Regions from separate parts of the Pseudochrobactrum algeriensis genome, predicted to be linked through region 1. Evidence: riboswitches for the same ligand, from Rfam matches in the RefSeq annotation. Region 1 holds a riboswitch; each other region holds the start of a gene.

Region 1 (3,733 bases):
GACATTCAGCACGATGGAATGGAAATCATTGAGGAAGATCTGCCCCCACCAGTCGCAGTAAATGTTGATCGGCGTTGCAATCCGGTATTGGGTTTTCAGCGTCAGACGCGTGCGGTTTTCATCAATCGGCTCCAGCAGATATTCACCATAGTCCAAGCCCAGATAGTCACTATTGACGCTGATATGCGCTTCAACAGCTTTCGGGATTGAGGTGTCGCTGAAACGGAAATCCCAGCGCAGATAGCGGTTTTCCTGCCAGCCGGTGATGACTTCTTCAAAATTAACACCTTTGCCCCATTTCAGATGGCGCACGGCACCCACACCGGAGCCGGTAATCCGCGCATCTTCGGGTTTCGGCACGCCGACAATGCTGTGGCTGAAAGTCATGCCCAGTTCATCGGAGCGGATATCAGGAATTTCCAGCGTATTGTTCCAGATCACATCAGCAGGGGCATTGATCTCGATTACAGTTGTGACCGAGCTGAAATGATCCTGATATTCAATCTGATTTTCCAGCGGCAGAGCGAGAAAAGGCAGGGCAATCACAAATGTGACACTGCGTTTAGCCTGATAATTGCGCAACAGCCGCATGGTAACATAAACGCCAAGCGCTGTGCCTGCGAAGAGAAACGGCGCGGCCATGGCCACGCAGATACCGGCTTCACCGAAGATAATCATCGAAATCAGAATAAAGCCGAGCATGCACAGCATGGCGGTTTTCATATGTTTGCGGATGCTGCCTGTGCCTTGCGGGTCAATCTGAATAATCAGCAGGCTGGTAATCGCCATCGGCATCAGGATCAGGCCGGTGATAAAGGCCATGCCGCTGCCTTCGCGGATCAGCCATATGAGGATGTATAGCAGCACCGCATAGAGCGTTGTTGCAATGATGCTGAGCCAGAACCGGTCGGATGAAGGGGCAGTGTTATTTTCAGACATAGGGTTTCTTATCCGGCTTGATCCGTCAGAACAACCACGGAGGCTTGTCCGCAGTGATTAAACTTGCTAGAGCATTGCGTGAATGACACGGGGTGTCCTGTTTTGCAGGGCTGAGATTTTAAACCCGTTGAACCTGATCCAGCTCATACTGGCGAAGGGATGTCTGTGTGCCCAGCCGTATTTTATGCGGTGCAAGCCCTTATTCCCTTGGCCGTCCGTATTCTTTTAGGCGAGGGAATTTATATGTCTGATCCAGTTAATCTTCCACTTCACCAGCAGCTCGTTCTTGTCACCGGCGGCGCACGCGGTCTGGGGCGCGATCTCGTTACAGCCTTTTTGCGCGAGGGCGCGCGTGTTGTAATTAATTATCACACCAGTGCAGATGCGGCAGCGGAACTGGCTGCTCTGGCACCGGAAAAGACACTGGCTGTGCAGGCCGACGTGACAGATGTTGCTGCCGTGCAGGCACTGTTTGCCAAAGCTCAACAGCATTTTGGCGCGCCGGTGACGACTGTCGTCAATAATGCTTTGCCGGCTTTTAGTTTCAATGGTGATGCCCGTGCGCATGCGGATGTGATCAGCTGGGAGCAGATCAACCAGCAGATGGAAGGGATTGTGCGCGGGGCGCTCAATACCACGCAAGCTGCTTTGGCTGGCATGGAGCAGGCTGGTTTTGGCCGCATCATCAATATTGGCACCAACCTGTTTCAAAATCCGGTTGTGCCGTACCATGATTACACGGCGGCTAAAGCCGCTCTGTTGTCGCTGACCCGCACACTTGCGCAGGATCTGGGCGAGAAGAATATCACCGTCAATATGCTGTCCGGCGGTTTGTTACGTACAACCGATGCGTCTGCTGCAACACCGGAGGCAGTGTTTGATTATATCGCCTCTGCCACGCCGTTGCGCCGCGTCACCACGCCTGCGGAATTTGCCGATACAGCATTATTCTTTGCCTCGCCATGGGCGCGTTCTGTGACCGGTCAAAATCTGGTTGTTGACGGCGGATTGGTGAAAAACTGATGCGGGAAATGCACCTCAATCTGTTTATCTTCGGCTGCGGGCATCACCGTGCTGCATGGCGGCATCCGCAATCGGCCGTCGAGCAACTCAGTGATATCAGCTATTACACAAATCTGGCGCAGATTGCCGAGCGCGGTAAATTTGATGCGATTTTCTTCGCCGACTGGCATGCGATTGATAATATTGCGGACGGGCCGCGCAGCTATTTTGACCCGCTGACTTTGCTGGCAGCGCTGGCACAGGTCACGGAGAAAATCGGTCTTATCAGCACGGTTTCCAGCACATTCACCACACCGTTTCATGCGGCGCGTATGCTGGCTTCACTGGATCATCTGTCGAAGGGGCGCATCGGCTGGAATGTGGTGACATCCATGTTTGACAGCGAAGCGCGTAATCATGGCTATGATGCCATGCCGCCCCATGAATGGCGCTATGGCCGTGCGGCAGAGTTTATCGAAGCGGTGCAGAAATTATGGGATTCATGGGATGCGGATACGATCACTTGTGATCGTTCCGGTGACTATGCGCGCAAGGATGGTTTGCGCGCTATCCATCATAAAGGCGAGCATTTTACCACGCAGGGGCCGCTGACCATTCCGCGTCCGCCGCAGGGGCATCCGGTTCTGTTTCAGGCCGGTGCATCGGATCAGGGCAGAGCATTGGCAGCGGAAAAAGCCGAGGCGATTTATGCCGTGGCTTATGATCTGCCAGCTGCGCAGGATTATTACCGTGATATTCAGCGCCGCGCAAAACTGGCGGGGCGGGAGAAGGGCATTCCGGTGATGCCGGGTCTGGTTACCTATGTCGCTTCCACGCAGGCAGAGGCGAAAGCCAAGCAGCGGGAACTCGACGAGCTGCTGCCGACAGCGGATTCTTTGCGCCAGCTTGGTATGTTTATCGGGCAGGATTGCTCCGGCTGGGAACTGGATGCGCCGGTGCCAGCTTTGCCGCCGCTGGAGGACTTCACGGGGCCGAAAGGGCGCTATGCAACAATCCTGCGGATTATTGAAACGGAACAGCCGACATTACGGCAATTGCTCGGGCGTTTGGCGGCAGGCGGCGGGCATTGCACAATTGTGGGAACACCGGAGGTGATTGCTGACCAGATGGAATTGTGGTGGCGCAATGAAGGGGCGGATGGTTTCAACCTGATGCCGCCGTCATTGCCATCCTCGATTGAGGACTTTGTTGAACAAGTCGTGCCGGTTCTGCAAAAGCGTGGATTGTTCCGTTCAGACTATCAGACAGATACACTGCGCGGGCATCTGTCTTTACCGCTCAAGCACTAGAGCGATTTACGTTTATGTTGGATCATAGCGTTCGCTCTAGATTCCTTAGTCTGTCGCATTGTCACGGGCGTCAAGTTGATCCAGCTTGACTATGAAATGCTCTGGTTTCTTATGAAGGCAGCCGGTCAGAGTGACCGGCTGTCGAGAATTTTATCAATCAGACCCCATTCCAGTGCTTCCTGTGCATCCATGAAGCGGTCGCGATCCAGAGTTTGCTCAACCTCTTCATAGCTGCGGCCGCAATGTCTGGCGTAGAATTCGATAACGCGATGTTTGGTTTTGCGCATCTCTTCGGCCTGAATGAAAATATCGGATGCCTGCCCCTGAAAACCGCCAAGCGGCTGATGCACATGCAGGCTGGCATTGGGTAATGCTGCACGAAAGCCCGGTTCTCCGGCCATCAGCAGAAATGAGCCCATGGAACGGGCGGTTCCCATGCATAATGTGTGCACCGGCGCGTGAATATAATGCATGGTGTCGTA
Region 2 (3,733 bases), 150 kb from region 1:
CGGTTTCATGCTGCACGACCGCATAGGTACCGACAAGATCAGCACCCGCAGTGCGCTGCGCAAACAGGCCGGTAGAGCCGACAATACCGAAATCCGCCGCACCACTGGCGACCAGCACACCCGCTGATGTATCGGAATAAGGCAGGATCGTTACATCAAGCCCCGCTTCTTTATAAAAACCCTGATCGCGGGCAATGAACATGCCGATATGATTGGTGTTCACTGTCCAGTCGAGGGCGACAGTCACTTTCGCCGGATCTTTGGCGAAAGATGTGACCGGCAGCAGGCTCATTGCACCGGACAGAGCCAGTGCGGATAACAGGCGGCGGCGATTGAGAATTGCCATGATTATTTCCTTACAAATTCAGGAGGAGATCTAAGATTTCAGCTTCCAGCACGGCAGCTTTTTCCAATGCGGTTTTGTGCATAGAGTCCCGTCTCGGGCGCGGCAGATCGACAGTCACCTCATGCACAACCCTGCTGGGGCGTGCCGACAACACATAAATCCGGTCGGAGAGATAAACGGCTTCACGCACATCATGGGTAATCAGCAATGCCGTCCAGCGATGGCTCTGCCACATACTCTCCAGCCAGTGCTGCATCGAAGCGCGGGTCAGAGCATCCAGCGCACCGAAAGGCTCGTCCAGCAGCAGCATTTTGCGTTGCTGGACAACTGTGCGCAGCAAAGCTGCCCGCTGGCGCATACCGCCTGACAACTCCGCCGGATAGGCCTGCTCAAAACCGGCAAGGCCAAATTCCTCAAACAATGGCTCAGCTAATTGGCGGGCATCCTTGCGGCTCATGCCCTGCACTTCCAGCCCCAGCGTGGCATTATCTATCATCCGTCGCCACGGCATCAGCGCATCGCGCTGTGGCATGAAAGCGAAAGCATCGCGTGCCTGTGCCAATGGTGCCCCGTCAAACATGATGCGCCCTTGCGAGAGCTGTTCCGCACCGGTCAGCAGATTGAAAATCGTCGATTTTCCGGCACCGGACGGTCCTAAAACCGAGACAAATTCCCCTTCAGCCACATGAAGGGAAATATTGCGCAGAACTTCCAGAGAGCCAAAGGACTTGGCGACGGATTGCAATTGCAGACGTGTCATTGCCCTGCCCCCCGCTCTGTTTTCAGCCACGGGGCGACCCATTTCTGCATCAGCAATGTCAGACCAAACAGGCTCAAAGTCAGCGTAGCACTGATAAATACGGCAGCCAGCACGAGATCAGGCCGGAAGTTGTTTTTGGCATTGAGAATATAGATGCCCAGCCCTTTCAGCGCGCCCGCATATTCAGCAAATATCGCACCGACAACCGCATAGGTAATCGAGATGCGTAAGCCGGCGAAGAAGTAAGGCAAAGCCGAAGGAATGCGCGCTAAGCGGAAAATCGTCCATCTGCCTGCGCCCATTGAGGCCAGCAAATGCTCTATCTCTTTATCCGTCGCGGCATAGCCCTGCACCAGTGCCACCAGCATCGGAAAAAACGTAACCAGAGAGACCAGCAGAATTTTCGGCAGTAAACCAAAGCCGAACCACAGCACAATCAAAGGCGCAATGGCGATCAGCGGCAGGGTCTGGCTGATAATGAAAACCGGAAACAGTGCCCGCCGCAACAGAATATACCGGTCGATCAGCACAGAGAGCAGACAGGCGGTGATGACAGAACAGCTGAAGCCGATCAGCGTTGCGCGGATTGTCGGCAGCGTATTGTCCCACAAAGCCTGACGATGCAAAAACATCTGCTGCAGAATCCGGCTTGGTGCAGGCAAGACGGAAGGTGCGATGCCTGACAGCGCGACATAGCTTTCCCAGAACAGAAAGATCGCACTGACCGACAAGATGGCGGGCAGAAATGTAACGATATAATCAGACGATTTGCGTGCAGATTGCGAGCAATCTGCAGCGGCAGCTTGATAAACAGACATGACAGAATTCCGGTGACAAGAATACGGGTGAAACTTGCAGTGAATTCTTCAGGTCAGCCGGAGATAGCCCGCCGGAATTGCCGTGACAGTATTAAGGGAAATTTGTGCGCCAGAAAACATGGTCCGCCTCGCTCCGCTAGTATTACCCAGATCAGCTTTAGGGTCCGCCAGTTTGACACTAGCATCTCAGCCCCGGCACTACGGAGCCCCCCTGTGGATGCGCGAGATTAAGCACATATTGCAGTCGTTTGAAAGGGTATAAATAAAAACGGCGCATATGATTGCTCACATGCGCCGTTTCATTCCAAATTTCAGAAGAAATTACTTCTTCACTTCAGCAGCCACTGTATCCAGTGCCTTGGCAAAAGCGCCGACCATTTCATCAACCTGCTTTTCATTGATGATCAGCGGCGGGCAGAATGCGACAGTGTCCAGCATATTGCGGCAGATAACACCATTGTTCAGCAGCGCAGCATTTGCCATCAGGCCAAGATTACCAGCTTTTTCAAGCGGTTCTTTGGTCTGCTTGTCAGCAACCAGTTCAACCGCTGCGATCAGGCCCTTGCCGCGTACTTCACCCACAAGCGGATGGTCTGCCAGTTCACGCAGACGCTTCTGCATATGCGCGCCGACTTCACGGGCATTATCAACCAGATTATTTTCTTCAATAATCTTGATATTTTCATTGGCAACAGCTGCGGCAACCGGATGCGCACCGCCGGTATAACCATGGCCGAAAGTACCGATACGATTGCTCTCGTCAGCCAGTGGTGCAAAGACTTTTTCATTCACTACAAGTGCCGAGATCGGCAGATAAGAAGATGAAAGCTGCTTGGAAAAGACCATAATATCCGGCTGCATTTTGAAGGTCTCGGAACCGAACATATTGCCGGTACGGCCGAAACCGCAAATCACTTCATCCGCAATCAGCAGAATGTCATATTTTTTCAGAACAGCCTGAATTTTACCCCAGTAGCTGTCCGGCGGTACCACAACACCACCGGCACCCATGATCGGCTCACCGATAAATGCAGCAATGGTATCAGGGCCTTCTGCCAGAATCATTGCTTCCAGATCAGCAGCCATGCGGTCGGTGAATTGTTCTTCCGTTTCACCCGGCAGCGCCTCGCGCCAGTAGTGCGGGCAGGATGTGTGCAGAATATTGGCAATCGGCAGATCGAAAGACATCTGGTTTGCAGGCAGGCCGGTGAGGCTTGCAGCAGCAATGGTCACACCATGGTAACCGCGCTTGCGGCTGATGATCTTTTTGCGCTGCGGCTGGCCGAGTGCATTGGAACGGTACCACAGCATTTTAATCGCGGTATCATTGGCCTCGGAGCCGGAATTGGTGAAAAACGCCTTGCTCATCGGCACCGGCGCCATGGTCACCAGCTTCTCCGCCAGATCAATCACAGGGCCGTGGGATTTATGGCCGAAATTGTGATAATAAGGCAGTTTCTGCATCTGTTTGGTGGCAGCATCCACGAGACGCTGTTCCGAGAAGCCTACGCCCACGCTCCACAGACCGGCCAGACCTTCAATATAGCGCTTGCCGTTATTGTCCTCGACATAGATCCCGTCACCTTTTTCAAGGATCATCGGTCCGATTTCCTGATGACGACGCGCATTCGTATAGGAATGAAGGTGATACTGAATATCACGCGCTTCAGGTGAATTCGGCTGCTTATCCATAGTTCCCTACCTGGTTTATTTCAGAACGGTTTTTGTTTTCCGAACCGGAAACCGTTCATCGCTTTGCTCGGCGCAGTTCTAAGCTAAAACCGGTTCCGCTTTTGGCTTAAAATTGCT
Region 3 (3,733 bases), on a different replicon from region 1:
CTGCCGTGGTGAATATAATCACGGTTGGTCGTGACCAGCGACAGCCCCTCTTCTGTCGGCTTGCCGGTCAGACGCAGCAGGCATAAAACGCCAATAGTCAGCAGCAGCTGGGTAAGCGTGAGGGCAACAGCACGCGCCAGATCAAAATCGAAATGCAGTGCCTGATAGATAGCGACCTCCAGCGTGGTTGCGCGGGGGCCTCCGCCCAAGGTCAGCACGATGGTGAAGGAACTGGCGCAGAGCATGAAGATCAGCCCTGCAATACCACTCAGGTTTCGGGCGATCACCGGCCATTCGATCAGCCGGAAACGGGCAAAACTGCCCATACCCAATTGCGCTGAGAGTTTCCAGTAATCTTGCGGAATGGATTCGAGACTGGCCAGCAGCAAACGTACAGCAAGCGGCATATTAAAAAACACATGCGCCAGCAAAATACCGGTCAGCCCGTAAATATCCGGTATCAGCGGCAGACCTAAAGCCGTACTGCCCTGCGCGATAAAGCCATTGCGCCCGTAAATACTGGTAATGCCGAAGACGGCGACCAAGGACGGCAAAGTCAAAGGCACAGCGAAAAAGCGCAGCAGTAATTTGCGGCCGCGAAATGCCGTATTGGCATGGAGTGCACGGGCTACCGGCAGTGCAAACAGCACTGAAAGCAGAACTGACAACAGCGCCTGCAGCAGCGTAAAACGCGTAATATTCCACAAATAACTGTCAAAAGCTGCAAGTGCATCGCTATCGGATTGCAGCCCCTGAATACCAAGTGACAGCAAAGCGCCGCCGGTCAGAACCAGCAGCAGCATCAGCGCGATAAAGCCTGAGACAGTTTTAAAACGGAAGGCCTGCATAATTCTCCGTAAATGCCCCGCCGCACGTTGCGGCGGAAGCAGTCATGTTGAGCTCAGAAACAGTTGTGCCTTAGCGGCTCATAGCTTTCAGCCACTCATCAACCCATGCTTTGCGGTTTTGTGCAACGGTTTCAGAAGCAATCAGCAAGCTCTTATCCGGTTTTGGCAGAGCATCAAAAGCCGCATCGAGCGGCGCAGAAGTGTCATAGGCAGGATACATCCAGTTGGTCTGCGGGATAACATCCTGAAAACCGGCTGTGGTCATGAATTTCAGAAACTCTGCAGCGCGCGGGTTTTTAGCACCGTTTATCGTCTGGCCGGCCAGTTCAATCTGGAGATAATTACCTTCCTCAAAAGTCACTGCTTTATAGCGCTCGGTTTTATCCGAGATCATGTGATAGGCGGCAGAAGTCGTATAGGACAGCACCATCGGTGCCTCACCTTTGGTGAACAGACCATAGCCCTCAGACCAGCCCGGTGTAACTGTCAGCACACGTTTGCTAAGCTTTTGCCACTGTTCCGCAGCCTTATCGCCATAGAGATCCTTCACCCAGAGCATCATGCCCAGACCCGGTGTGGATGTGCGCGGATCCATCAGAATGATCTTTTGCGAAGCATCACCGTCAATCAGTTCGGCCATGGATTTCGGCGGATTTTTCATCTTCTCGCTGTCATAGATCACAGCGAAATAACTGTAATCATAAGGCAGGAAAACATCGTCCTGAAAATTGTCAGGCACATTGCTTTTCACATCACTCAATCCGTGCGGGGCGAACAGGCCGGAGGCTTTGGCATCATTGATAAGATTGGTATCAAGCCCCAGAACAATATCGGCCTTGGTGGATTTGCCTTCCAGTTTCAGGCGGTTGAGCAAAGCCACACCATCGGCAACAGCGACAAAATTGACAGTGCAGCCGCAGGATTTTTCAAAATTCTCTTTAACCTTCGGACCCGGACCCCAGTCAGATGTAAAACTGTCATAGGTATAGATGGTCAGATCCTGAGCCTGTACTGCACTTGCACCGAGGCTTAAAACGGACAGAAGACCGGTTGTGAGAAGTAGATTTCTGATAAGCATGAGATAACAGCCGCGCGGGCTCTCCTCTGGTTATGAATTGATCCAAGGATTGAGCGCCGGAAGCCGGACAGCATCTAATCCCTCCGCCGGTACAAACCGGATCAGGTTCAGCGGGTTAGCCGGAGACCGGCCTCTCAGCCTCCGAAACCGAAGGCACCCCGTTAGAGCGAGCGGACAATAGGATAAAACAGCGTCACGGAGCAAGAGGATTGTTAGAGCATGTCGGGCTCAAATGGTTTCATTTAAGCTGCTGCGACCATGCGACAATTAAAAAATCCGGAGCGAACGCAGTGGGTATGATTAAACGCGACACGCTCCAGACTTCCGGTCTGTGAAACAGCGTGATATGCAGCACCATGTCAAAATTTCTCATTCTTCTCGGCGGTGATCTGACCGTCACTTCGCGGCTGAAAAAGCAAATTTCCGGTGCACGCGTCTTGGCGGCAGACAGCGGTATGCGCCATGCGGCCGGCCTTGGCGTGGTGCCGGAATTATGGCTCGGCGACTTTGATTCCACTGATACAGCACTGGCCGCACAATATGGACACATTGAGCGGCAGGTCTTTCCCGTTGCAAAGAATATGACCGATGGCGAGCTGGCATTGCATGAAGCCTATGAGCGCGGTGCAACAGAAGTGATTTTAGCCGGTGCTTTCGGCGGTGAACGCACCGACCACACATTTCTGCATCTCAGCATGGCAGTAGCGCAGGCACATACAGGACGTAAAATATTTCTCTCCAGCGGTCACGAGGAAGCAACACCGCTGATCTACGGAAAAACCGGTTTTGACCTGCCGGAAGAAACATTATTCAGTATTCTGGGCTTTGAGACATTAACCAGATTATCAATTTCCGGCGCCGAATGGCCGCTGGATAATGTGACTGTACCGTTTGGCTCTTCTTTAACGCTTTCAAATAGGGTAAAAGAAAACTTAACAGTGACGTTAGGTGGAGGCGCGGCAATTTTAGTCGCATCGCCTGCCATTGATTCAATCTGATGTGACTGAACGTAAAAACCTGTAAATTGTTTTGATAGTTGCCGTCTTCTTTTTGCTATAAAATGCAGGAGATTATGGCAAGTGAGTAGCCTCAACGGGAGTAACTTTAGATGAAATCACGTCTTTCTATGATCGCAGTAACAGCAGTGCTCGCGTTTTCGACTGTTGCCTGTACAACAGGCGAACAGCGCACCGCCGGTTACGGTGTGGGCGGCGCAGCACTCGGCGCGCTTGCCGGTGGCGCAATTGGCGGTAACGGCCGTGGCGCCCTGACCGGTGCTGCAATCGGTGCGGTTGCCGGTACGCTGCTCGGTGCAGCACAGACCCGTAACGGCGTTCAGTATTGCCGCTACCGCGACAATTACGGCCGCGTTTACGAAGCGCCTTGTAACTAATAGTTACAAAATTGAATTTAAAAACAGGCCGGTTTCCGGCCTGTTTTTTTATGCCCTCGTATCAAGCTCAGGAAATTTGCCGCGAGGGTTCCTGTTTGCAGCAATATGCAGTAATGAGCAGTAACAATCTTCGGCCTCTCTTTTTAAAGCGTAATTATCCATGGCTCCTCCTCTTCTCCGACTTGACCAGATCAGCCTGACTTTTGGCGGCACACCGCTGCTGGAGGATGCAGGCCTGTCGATCAGCGAAGGAGAGCGGATTGCGTTGGTCGGGCGTAACGGCTCCGGCAAATCCACACTGTTGAAAATTGCAGCCGGTATGGTTGAACCGACCGGCGGCGAAGTTTTCCGCCACCCTTCCGCAACCATTCGTTATCTGGCACAGGCACCGGATATGGATGGTTTTGCCAATGT
Region 4 (3,733 bases), 180 kb from region 1:
GCATTTGTCCGGGGCCTGCGATTACCACAGTAGGTTTAGCCGCAACCGGAACATTGATCTTTGTACCGGCCATGATAGTCGGCATGCTGATCGCCCGCAAAGTGAGGGCTTCCTGATTTTTCAGGAAGCCCTCGCCATCAGCTATTTTAAAGTGTCAGAGCGACCTTTGTGAGCCAAATATGGCTCACGGCGCTCTGATTTGATCAATCGAATGAAACACAGGGCCGTGGCCTACTGATCGGCCATTTCCGTCTTTCATGCCGACTTCAAGTTGATGTGCAGCACCAATCGCCCGTAACAGATAGGCTTTGGCCTCGCGCACTGCATCCGGCAATATATTGCCTTTTGCCAGTTCCGCCGCCAAAGCGCTGGAGAGCGTGCAGCCGGTGCCGTGGGTATCCGGCGTTTCAATTCGCGCGGCCTCAAACCATTCTGTATGCGTGTTGCTCAGCAAAAGATCGGGGCAGAATTCGCCTGCCATATGCCCGCCCTTCATCAGCACAGCTTTGCAACCTTTAGCCAGCAAAGCACGGCCTTGTCGCTCCATCTCCTCGCGGTTTTCCGCGACCGGTTGTCCGAGCAATGCTGCCGCTTCCGGCAGGTTCGGTGTCAACAAAGTTGCCAGCGGCAGCAATTTCTGCGTCAGGCTTTCCACCGCCTGCGGGTCGAGCAATGCTGCACCACCTTTGGCAATCATAACCGGATCAAGCACAATCTGCAAATCCGGTTGTTTGACAAGCTGCTCCTGCAAAACTTGCGCCACGCGGTCAGAAATTTGCGCATTGACGATCATGCCGATCTTAACCGCATCGACCCGCACATCACTGAAAATCATGCTTAGCTGCTGGGCAACAAAATCTGCCGGTACGGGAAAAACACCGGAAACGCCTTGTGTATTTTGTGCGGTCAACGCAGTCAGCGCCGCCATGCCGTAAGTGCCGCGCGCAGCAAAGGTTTTCAGATCAGCCTGAATACCGGCACCACCGGACGGATCAGAGCCGGCAAGAGAAAGAACATTCTTCATCGCTTAGCCCTTTGAAGCGCGGAAATGAGCAATCGCCGCATTGAAGGCACGCGCTTCCTGTTCAGGACTCTCCTGACCGCAAATTGCAGACACCACAGCCAGACCATCAACACCGGTCGCCAGCACATCCTCCACATGCGGCAGCTTAATGCCGCCGATTGCCACAGCTGGCAGGCCGTTGTGCGAGTAAACCCGTTTCAACCCGTCAAAACCGATGGAAGGTGCGCAGTTCTTTTTGGTAGCGGTCGGGAAAACTGGGCCGATGCCGAGATAATCGACCACAGCACTATCCGCTTTAGTGGCCATTTCCGCGGTCTGCACCGACAGACCGAGGATCATATCCGCCCCGATTTTTGTCCGCACCTGTTCCGGTGAGCCATCATGCTGGCCGATATGCAAACCATCAGCATTGATAGCAATGGCAACCTCAATATTGTCATTGATAATCAGCTTGGCATTAGTGCCTTCAAGCGCCGCTTTCAATGCTTTGGCAGTTTCAAGCATCTCCTGCTGGTTAGCATCTTTGTCACGCAACTGCACCATTGTGGCACCGCCACGCACCGCTGCGATTGCGGTTTCCACCATACCCAAACTACCGCAAAGCTCGCGGTCGAGAACGAGATAGAGCGACAGATCAAACTGTTTCATAAAATTGTACCTTTGCCTGAGACTGGAATTGTGCGGGAGAGAGCGCATAAAGCGCATCAATAAAATCTATCTGGAAGCTGGCAGGACCTTTTGCCTGCAAGGCCGCCTGCTCTCCGGCCACGGCATACATAGCCAGAGCTGCGGCAGAGGCTTCGAGAGCAGAGACTTTATGTGCGGCGACAAAAGCACCGGTCAGACATGTCAATGCACAGCCCAAAGCTGTGACTTGCGGCATCAGTGGCGAGCCGCCGTCAACGCGCAAAGTTATCTGACCATCGGTGACAAGGTCATAAGCGCCGGTGACTGCGACCGTACATTGATGCTCCCGCGCCAGTTTTTGAGCCGCGTGGTGCGCGCTACCGGCATCATCACCACTGTCTGCACCCTGTCCGCGCGCGGAAAAGCCCGCAAGCGTCAGAATTTCCGATGCATTGCCGCGAATAATTGTTGGTTTCAGTGCCAGCAATTTTTGCGCAGCGTCACGGCGAAATGTTGAGGCAAAATGCGCAACGGGATCAAAAACCCACGGAATATTATGCGCATTGGCAGATGTAACCGCAGCGATCATGCCCTGCACCCAGAGCGGCGATAGTGTGCCGATATTGATTGTGACCGCGCCGCAGAGCTTGGCAAACTCCCCCGCTTCTTCTTGCGCATGCAGCATAGCCGGAGATGCACCGGCAGCCAAAACCACATTGGCAGCCGTATTCATCGCCACAAAATTTGTGATGCATTGTATGAGGGGTTTGCGCTGTCGCATGGTTTCCAGCATCACGCCGAAATCCGGTAGATCTTTCATATCAGCCCTCCGCAACGGTGAGGGTCTGACGCGGGGTGCCGTTATCGTCGCTGTTGCGAAAAGCCGCCCTTTGATCTGACTCCCTCCGCCGGCATTATCCGGTTCAGGTTCAAAGGGTACTTCTCAGCCGGTATGATCCGGGCGCCCCTGTCTCTCATCATCATTATGGCAGAGCGAAATGCAGCTGTCCACCACTTGGGCGTGTTCAGCTGATTAATATGGCACGGAAATCATTGACATTTGTACCGGTCGGTCCCGTTACAAACAGATCACCACTGGCATTAAATGCACTCCAGCTGTCATGGCCTGCGAGAAACTGTTTCGCATCAAGACCAAGCTCCGTCATGTGCTGAATTGTGTTGCCGTCAGCAAAAGCACCGGCATTATTCTCCGAACCATCAATACCGTCCGTATCCGCAGCTAAAGCGTGAATATTAGCATTAACTGCAATATTCAGCGCCAGCGCCAGCATAAATTCGCTGTTACGCCCGCCTTTGCCTGTTTTTGAACCGGAACCGAGCGTTACCGTTGTCTCACCGCCGGAAAGTAACAGAAGCGGCTGGCCGGATGTGCGGTTGCGTGCCTGATATTGCGCCAATGCCCCATGCATCAGCGCAATATCTTTCGCCTCCCCTTCAATGGAATCCGAGAGAATGAGCGTTTCAACGCCCTGCTCCTCAGCCAGTTTTGCAGCCGCCTTCAGGGATTGCGCTGCGCTGGCAATAATATGGTGACTGTGCCGCGCAAACACCGCATCATCAGGCAGCGGCGCATCGGCTGCTTTACTTCGTAAATGCGCCATCACCTTTTCCGGCAACTGCATTTTGTAATGTTCAATATATTTCAGCGCATCATGGCGGGTTGCACGGTCGGCAATTGTCGGCCCTGAAGCGATCAGTGCCGGATCATCACCCGGAATGTCCGAGACAATCAGGCTGACCATACGGGCAGATCCTGCGAGGGCAGCCAATCTGCCGCCTTTAATCGTGGAGACATGTTTGCGGATGGCATTCATGACACTAATTGGCGCACCACTGGCGAGCAGCACCGCATTGACTGCCTGCTCGTCGGCCAGTGTCAGCCCCTCCGGTGGCGCAGGCAACAGAGCCGAGCCGCCACCGCAGATCAATGCCACCACCAGATCGTCTTCATGCAAGTCTTTCAACGCAGCTTTCAACTGTTTTGCTGCTTCCAGTCCGACTGCATCCGGCACCGGATGCGCGGCTTCCAGCACTTTGATAAAACGGCATTCCGCGCCATAG

The links. Region 1 has a riboswitch for thiamine pyrophosphate ahead of KHQ09_RS00355 (3-oxoacyl-ACP reductase). Riboswitches for the same ligand answer to the same signal wherever they lie in the genome.
Region 2: it holds a riboswitch for thiamine pyrophosphate, as region 1 does, so the genes downstream of both, KHQ09_RS01725 (ABC transporter permease) here and KHQ09_RS00355 (3-oxoacyl-ACP reductase) in region 1, are expected to answer to the same signal.
Region 3: it holds a riboswitch for thiamine pyrophosphate, as region 1 does, so the genes downstream of both, thiB (thiamine ABC transporter substrate binding subunit) here and KHQ09_RS00355 (3-oxoacyl-ACP reductase) in region 1, are expected to answer to the same signal.
Region 4: it holds a riboswitch for thiamine pyrophosphate, as region 1 does, so the genes downstream of both, thiM (hydroxyethylthiazole kinase) here and KHQ09_RS00355 (3-oxoacyl-ACP reductase) in region 1, are expected to answer to the same signal.

Annotation. Positions count from the first base shown of each region.
Region 1 covers NZ_CP075360.1:15,225-18,957, reverse strand. Annotated here, with positions in the region: gene KHQ09_RS00360 (SRPBCC family protein) at 1-939, opposite strand, end outside; TPP riboswitch at 1,018-1,116, shown strand; gene KHQ09_RS00355 (3-oxoacyl-ACP reductase) at 1,183-1,962, shown strand; gene KHQ09_RS00350 (LLM class flavin-dependent oxidoreductase) at 1,962-3,251, shown strand; gene KHQ09_RS00345 (ATP-dependent Clp protease proteolytic subunit) at 3,377-3,733, opposite strand, start outside.
Region 2 covers NZ_CP075360.1:301,158-304,890, reverse strand. Annotated here, with positions in the region: gene KHQ09_RS01735 (ABC transporter substrate-binding protein) at 1-346, opposite strand, end outside; gene KHQ09_RS01730 (ABC transporter ATP-binding protein) at 357-1,106, opposite strand; gene KHQ09_RS01725 (ABC transporter permease) at 1,103-1,924, opposite strand; TPP riboswitch at 2,035-2,147, opposite strand; gene KHQ09_RS01720 (aspartate aminotransferase family protein) at 2,246-3,616, opposite strand.
Region 3 covers NZ_CP075361.1:2,875,894-2,879,626, forward strand. Annotated here, with positions in the region: gene thiP (thiamine/thiamine pyrophosphate ABC transporter permease) at 1-848, opposite strand, end outside; gene thiB (thiamine ABC transporter substrate binding subunit) at 919-1,926, opposite strand; TPP riboswitch at 1,988-2,097, opposite strand; gene KHQ09_RS15370 (thiamine diphosphokinase) at 2,283-2,924, shown strand; gene KHQ09_RS15375 (glycine zipper domain-containing protein) at 3,035-3,319, shown strand; gene KHQ09_RS15380 (ABC-F family ATP-binding cassette domain-containing protein) at 3,480-3,733, shown strand, end outside.
Region 4 covers NZ_CP075360.1:191,031-194,763, reverse strand. Annotated here, with positions in the region: gene KHQ09_RS01130 (DUF6691 family protein) at 1-116, shown strand, start outside; gene thiD (bifunctional hydroxymethylpyrimidine kinase/phosphomethylpyrimidine kinase) at 185-1,024, opposite strand; gene thiE (thiamine phosphate synthase) at 1,028-1,672, opposite strand; gene thiM (hydroxyethylthiazole kinase) at 1,659-2,471, opposite strand; TPP riboswitch at 2,535-2,630, opposite strand; gene KHQ09_RS18430 (glycerate kinase type-2 family protein) at 2,677-3,733, opposite strand, start outside.